Runella sp. SP2: one gene and its partner. Each later gene encodes a partner of the first gene's protein in a complex. Links are inferred from orthologs where the notes say so. Each region holds a gene or a part of one and is shown on either strand. Other genes may lie near its edges. The genes, in order: uvrB and DTQ70_RS18150.

What was found.
Region 2: the proteins of uvrB (region 1) and DTQ70_RS18150 are in contact, whole or in part, in a crystal structure (PDB 7EGT), measured with the Thermus thermophilus proteins. The link is inferred for Runella sp. SP2 from one-to-one orthologs. Residues at the interface, in WP_096411307.1 of Thermus thermophilus: Glu23, Leu25, Arg26, Asp27, Gly28, Glu29, Arg30, Phe31, Arg55, Glu326, Asp327, Phe328, Glu379, Ser382, Gln383, His398, Gly400, Arg401; in WP_096412145.1 of Thermus thermophilus: His654, Arg656, Phe657, Gln666, Asp668, Glu669, Lys680, Arg681, Leu682, Ser683, Lys685, Tyr686, Ala687.

The regions. Positions count from the first base shown.
Region 1 is NZ_CP031030.1:4,039,628-4,042,869, reverse strand. The notes cover bases 256-3,171. They hold uvrB (excinuclease ABC subunit UvrB), read left to right. Parts: upstream 256-660; coding sequence 661-2,682; downstream 2,683-3,171. Other genes in these bases: DTQ70_RS15990 (Uma2 family endonuclease), read right to left, coding at 2,797-3,171; DTQ70_RS16000 (TIGR01777 family oxidoreductase), read right to left, coding at 256-339. Outside these bases: more of DTQ70_RS16000, read right to left, coding at 1-255; more of DTQ70_RS15990, read right to left, coding at 3,172-3,242. UniProt on the Escherichia coli protein: The UvrABC repair system catalyzes the recognition and processing of DNA lesions. A damage recognition complex composed of 2 UvrA and 2 UvrB subunits scans DNA for abnormalities.
Region 2 is NZ_CP031030.1:4,554,625-4,557,984, forward strand. What follows is about bases 75-3,108. They hold DTQ70_RS18150 (ATP-dependent helicase), read left to right. Parts: upstream 75-441; coding sequence 442-2,775; downstream 2,776-3,108. Other genes in these bases: recG (ATP-dependent DNA helicase RecG), read left to right, coding at 75-227; hisIE (bifunctional phosphoribosyl-AMP cyclohydrolase/phosphoribosyl-ATP diphosphatase HisIE), read right to left, coding at 2,839-3,108. Outside these bases: more of recG, read left to right, coding at 1-74; more of hisIE, read right to left, coding at 3,109-3,360. UniProt on the Escherichia coli protein: A helicase with DNA-dependent ATPase activity. Unwinds DNA duplexes with 3'-5' polarity. Translocates on single-stranded DNA with 3'-5' polarity. Initiates unwinding more efficiently from a nicked substrate than double-stranded DNA.

The DNA of each region.
Region 1 (3,242 bases):
CGACACGCAAGATTTAACGTGGTACGGGCGCTCTTGAAGTTTGCGCGCAATGAGTTCAATGCTTTTGGTACGGCTTTGCATAATCTCTTGCTTACGACTGGCAGTCCAGCGTTGGTCGGCGATTCCAGCCCCTGCCAAATGGATCAGGTGATCCGTAGTGCGAAGGGCATTTTCGTCAATGAAATTTTTTTCAATATCCCAACGGTAAATTTTGACGTTTGGGATGTTTTGTTGTTTTCGGCTTAGGTAAGCTACTTGATAACCTTTTTCGAGAAGTAAGGTGGTAAGACGGCGCCCGATTAAGCCCGTACCACCAGTAATTAAAACAGTTTCCGCCATAATAATAGGAGTAAAGTACATCTATCATAACTGCCAATAAGGGGGAATCGTTGCGGTAAGGCCAGAAAAGTTGTGTAGATTTTAAATATGTTGAATAAAAATATGCTTTTTAGCGAGCTACGTTGTCAAAATGTTTTTTAATGAAATCTTGGCACGATGCTTGTACAAGAAGAATTAATATAATAGAGTAGGGTAATTTGGCATTAGCCCCGTTTCATTGGAACGGGGCCATGTTTTTTTTAGGGTTGTAAGTTGTCTTTGAAAAACAGAACTTTTGTGGCTATTTTGGGTGTTGTCTAGGTTTATACTGCTACTATTAATATGCCATTTGAGATCATTTCTACCTACCAGCCTACTGGAGATCAGCCCCAAGCCATTGCACAGCTTGTGGAAGGTATTCAGAACGGCGAACCTTCCCAAACGCTTCTTGGGGTAACGGGTTCGGGAAAAACATTTACCGTTGCCAATGTGGTAGCGCAGCTCGACCGCCCTACGCTGGTGTTGAGTCATAACAAAACCCTCGCTGCACAGTTGTACGGAGAGTTTAAACAGTTTTTTCCCAACAATGCGGTCGAGTACTTTATTAGCTACTACGATTATTACCAACCCGAAGCTTACATTGCAACGACCAATACCTACATTGAGAAGGATTTAGCCATTAACCAAGAGATTGATAAACTTCGGCTTTCGACGGTTTCGTCGTTGATGTCGGGGCGAAGAGATGTGTTGGTGGTGGCGTCGGTGTCGTGCATCTATGGTGCAGGAAACCCCGAAGAATACCGCAAAAGTATCGTGCGGGTAGGCGTTGGAGAGCAAATCACCCGCAATCAGTTTTTGTTTCGTTTGGTTGAAATTCTTTACAGTCGGACAGAAGCCGAATTTGCACGCGGAAACTTTCGGGTAAAGGGCGATACGGTCGATATTTATCCAGGCTATGCTGATTTTGCCTATCGTATCATTTTTTTTGGGGATGAAATCGAGGAAATTCAGCGTATTAATCCCACCAACGGCAAAAAAATCTCGTCCGAAAAGATGGTGGCCATTTTTCCTGCCAACTTATTCGTGACAGGAAGGGACGTTTTACTAAATGCCATTCGCCATATTCAGGACGATTTAGTGGCGCAAATTAGTTATTTTGAAAAAGAAGGTCGGTTGCTAGAAGCCCAACGAATTCGTGAACGAACGGAATTTGACCTAGAAATGATGCGCGAATTGGGCTACTGTTCGGGTATCGAAAACTATTCTAGGTATTTTGACAATCGAAAACCAGGCGAACGGCCGTTTTGCTTGCTCGATTATTTCCCCGAAGATTTTCTGCTGGTGGTGGATGAAAGCCACGTGACAATGCCTCAAATCCGTGCAATGTGGGGCGGCGACCGCTCTCGTAAAGAGTCGTTGGTCGATTTTGGGTTTCGTTTACCAAGTGCGATGGACAACCGACCGCTGACTTTTCAAGAGTTTGAGGACTTGGCAGGCCAAACGATTTTTGTGAGTGCAACTCCTGCTGATTACGAACTCCGACGGACGGATGGCGTGGTGGTAGAGCAAATTATTCGTCCAACGGGCTTACTTGATCCCGAAATTCAGGTACGCCCGAGCCTCAATCAGATTGATGATTTGTTAGAAGAAATCGATAAACGTGTTAAGCGAAATGAACGCGTTTTGGTTACTACTTTGACCAAACGAATGGCGGAAGAGTTGAGCAAGTATTTGGAGCGGGTAGGCATCAAAGGACGATATATCCACTCGGAAGTAAAAACCCTTGATCGGGTCGAAATCTTGCGTGATTTGCGTTTAGGTGCATTTGATGTGCTGGTAGGAGTAAACCTTTTGCGGGAAGGGCTGGACTTGCCCGAAGTGTCGTTGGTGGCAATCATGGATGCCGACAAAGAAGGCTTTTTGCGGGATATTCGTTCGCTTATTCAAACCATTGGGCGGGCGGCGCGAAACGAAAACGGAAAAGTGCTCATGTATGCCGACCGTATGACAGGCTCGATGCAAAAGGCCATTGAAGAAACCAATCGCCGTCGAGAGATTCAGATGGCGTACAATGCAGAGCACGGAATTACGCCCAAGACGGTCTTCAAGAGTCGCGAGGCCATCATGGAACAAACGTCGGTGGCCGATTCAAAACCATCGGCAAAACGTTATTACGTAGAACCAGAAGAGGTTCGAGTAGCTGCCGACCCAGTAGTACAATACATGGCAAAACCCGAATTGGAAAAGCTAATTGCGGAAACACAGCGCAAAATGGAAGCCGCCGCCAAAGAACTCAATTTCTTGGAAGCTGCCCGTTATCGCGACGAATTGTTGCAATTGCGAGAAAAACTGAAGAAAGATTAAGTGCTAAAGCACAGGTTAATTGTTAATCGCGGCTCGACACATTTTTTAAGTCATTCAAATCAGCCTCGGTAGAGGCGCAACATTTGTAGGCAAAGTTTCGCACACCCAACGGTTTTATTTCCGAAAAATAGCAGCTAAAGGTAACGTAAAATTGACCGCAGGGTCATGGAGTACATCGTCGGTGTAAGTATTTCTTTGACCATCAGGGGTAAGAACGATAATCATGCGAACGGAAGGCAAAACAAGCCAGACACTTTTGACTCCCGCAGGAAAATACAGCTCAAAAGCTTTTTGGGTTAAGTCGGTTAATGCTTGCTTTGGCGAAAGAATTTCAATGGCTAGAATGGGAGGGTGATTGTAAAAAATAATGTCGTTGAGCCAATCAACGGGTAGGTTATTGAAAACCGAAATGTCAGGTTTACACTTGCCAGTAGAGAGTTCTAATTCCAGTTCAGGAAAAATATCATACTCTGCGTCGTATTTGTCAAGAGCAACCCCAATTCGGTGAATAAGGCGTGAGTGATTGACAGATATAATATTTTCGGATTGAAATTCTTCAA
Region 2 (3,360 bases), 520 kb from region 1 along the record:
TAAAATTACGCGGTCCAGGCGACCTGACGGGCACGCAACAAAGCGGTTTGATGGATTTGTTGTTGGCCGATTTGGCCAAAGACGGTGCTGTATTAAAAGCCGCCCGCGAAGCTGCCGACGAAATTTTACAAGAAGACCCCGATTTGGTACTCCCCAAAAACGAACCCATCCGCAGCCACATTGACTCACTTCGGAAGGAGGAAACTAACTGGAGTCGCATTAGTTGATGGCGCGAGCATCCTGCTCGTGGCTTTTATTTTCAGGCTTCAAGTCGTTTTTTGAATGATTAGGCTTGAAGCCTAAAAATGATTAGCACGAGTGTGACACTCGCGCTATCGAAACAACATCGTTTTTACACCCTTTACCCTGAGCTACTGCTGATTTGTAAGGGACTCCCAAACTTTTCCTCTAACTTTGTGGTAGTGTAAAAAAATGACGTAAATGATTGATTATTTAAGTGGCCTCAACGAACCCCAAGCCCAAGCCGTAACGCACGGCCCAGGGCCGTTGATGATTATTGCGGGTGCGGGTTCGGGCAAGACACGAGTGCTGACCTTCAGAATTGCCCATTTGATAGAAAATGGCGTGGATCCGTTTCGGATTTTGTCGCTGACGTTTACCAACAAAGCCGCAGGAGAGATGCGCGCGCGTATCGAGAAAGTGGTCGGGTACGAAGCGCGAAACATCTGGATGGGAACGTTTCACGCGGTGTTTGCCAAAATCCTTCGCATCGAAGCGCGTTTTTTGGGCTATACTTCCGATTTCTCCATTTATGATACCGACGATTCTAAATCGCTGATTAAGAGCATTGTCAAAGAGCTTAACCTCGACGACAAAACCTACAAAGCCAACGTGGTTTTTAACCGTATTTCGGGGGCAAAAAACAACCTTATTTCGGCCGATGACTACTTGGCAAATCCGTTGTTCAGAGCCGACGACGAAGCGGCAAAATTGCCCGAAATCGGCCGCTTGTACAAAGCTTATACGACGCGCTGTTTTCAGGCCAATGCGATGGATTTTGACGATTTGTTGTTCAATACCAACGTGCTTTTTCGCGATTTTCCTGAAATTTTGAACAAGTACCAGCACAAATTCCAATACGTGATGGTCGATGAGTTTCAGGATACCAACGTGGCACAGTACCTGATTACCAAAAAGTTATCGGCGGTACATCGGAACATTGCCGTGGTAGGCGACGATGCCCAAAGTATCTATGCCTTCCGTGGGGCTAACATTCAGAATATTCTCAATTTTGAGCGCGATTTCCCCGAAGTACGGGTGGTGAAGTTGGAGCAAAATTACCGCTCGACCCAAACCATCGTGAATGCAGCCAACTCGGTGATTGCTAGAAATAAAGCGCAGTTCAAAAAGAACGTGTTTACCACTAACGAGGAGGGAGGATTGATTGACGTGGTGAAGGCAAGTTCGGACAACGAAGAAGGGCGGCTGATTGCCACCGCGATTTTTGAAGAAAAAGTAAACAAAGGCTTACGCAACACCGATTTCGCGATTTTGTACCGTACCAATGCCCAATCGCGGGCGTTTGAAGAGGCCCTCCGCCGACTCAACATCAAGTACCGCATCATTGGGGGATTGTCGTTTTACCAACGCAAAGAAATCAAAGACTTGTTGGCGTACTTGCGTTTTATCGTGAACCAAAACGACGAGGAAGCTTTTAAGCGAATTATTAACTTGCCCAAACGTGGCATTGGTGACACCACTGTAGCCAAAATATCCGTATCGGCGGCCGAGCACCGCGTGCCAATTTGGGAAGTTGTTTCCAATATCTCTCGGTACGTGGCGGGGCGTGCGACCTTGCCCATTGAGGGTTTTGCCACTTTGATTAAAAGTTTCAAAATTTTGCTGGAAGAAGGCAAAGATGCCTACGCTGTAGCTTCTCACGTGGCCAAAGCCTCGGGAATTTTGCGGGAGTTGTACGAAGACAAAACCGTGGAGGGCTTGAGCCGCTACGAAAACGTGCAAGAATTGCTGAACGCCATCAAAGAGTTTGTGGATAACCCCGATAATGAGGACAAAACGTTGAGTTCGTTTTTGCAAACTGTTTCACTGTTAACTACCGCTGACGAAAGCGACGATGATGGCGACACCGACCGCGTAACTTTGATGACGATTCACGGCGCGAAGGGGCTTGAATTTAAAAATGTGTATGTTGTGGGGCTAGAAGAAGGATTATTCCCTAGCCAAATGATGCTCGAAAAGCGCGAGGATTTGGAAGAAGAGCGACGGCTGTTTTACGTGGCCATTACCCGTGCCGAAACCAAACTCACATTTTCGTACGCCGAAAGTCGCTACAACTGGGGTCGCCTCAATATGTGCGAACCTAGCCGATTTTTGTTTGAAGTTGACCAGCGTTTTTTGATGATGACCAAAGGGCGCCGTTCGGGAGGCATGGACGACTACCGAAACAATGCGGAGCCGTCGTCGATGAATTTTATTCGTCAGATAGCCAACCGCACTTCTCAACCTCAAAAAGGAACGAGCGAAACGGTTAAAAGTTCAACTGGGGTATCCAGTCCCAAGGTGCCGACTCCTCCCCCACCAACCAACAGCGCCAGTACGTCGAGCGAGCCTTTTGTGGCAAGTGATACCTCAAATCTGGAAGAAGGTAATCGCGTAGAACACCCAAAATTTGGGAAAGGTACGGTCAAGAAAATGGACGTCAACGGCACTGACCGCAAAGCCATTATTCATTTTGACACAACGGGCGAAAAAACCCTCTTATTGAGTTTTGCGAAGCTGAGAATTTTACGGTAGCAATACGTGATTTTTGTACATTTTGTACATCAGGGTATGAGTACCCTGATGCACAAAATGTTTTTATTTGTGTCTCGTTTTTAATACGTCCACAATATCGTCCAAATCCAACCCACGTTGTTCGAGAAGAATCAGGTAATGGAACAACAAATCGGCAGCTTCACCTTTAAACAAGTCATCGTTAGCGTCTTTGGCTTCAATCACCAACTCCACGGCTTCTTCACCGACTTTTTGGGCAATTTTATTAACACCACGGGCAAAAAGCTTACTTGTATATGACGCATCCGAGGGATTATTTTTGCGGTCGCGAATGATTTGCTTTTGTAAGTAATTCAAAAACGAAGCTTTGCCCTCATTTTTCTCAAAAAAACAGGTATCCGCCCCCGTGTGGCAAGTAGGGCCAATTGGATGCGCTTTTATCAAAATCGTGTCTTGGTCACAGTCCACCAAAACTGTTTTTACTTGTAAAAAATGACCCGAAGTTTCCCCTTTAGTCCAAAGTCTTTGCTTAGAACGGCTAAAAAATGTGACCACTTTTTCGGCTTCGGTTTTAGCCAATGCTTCCGCATTCATATACCCAACCAT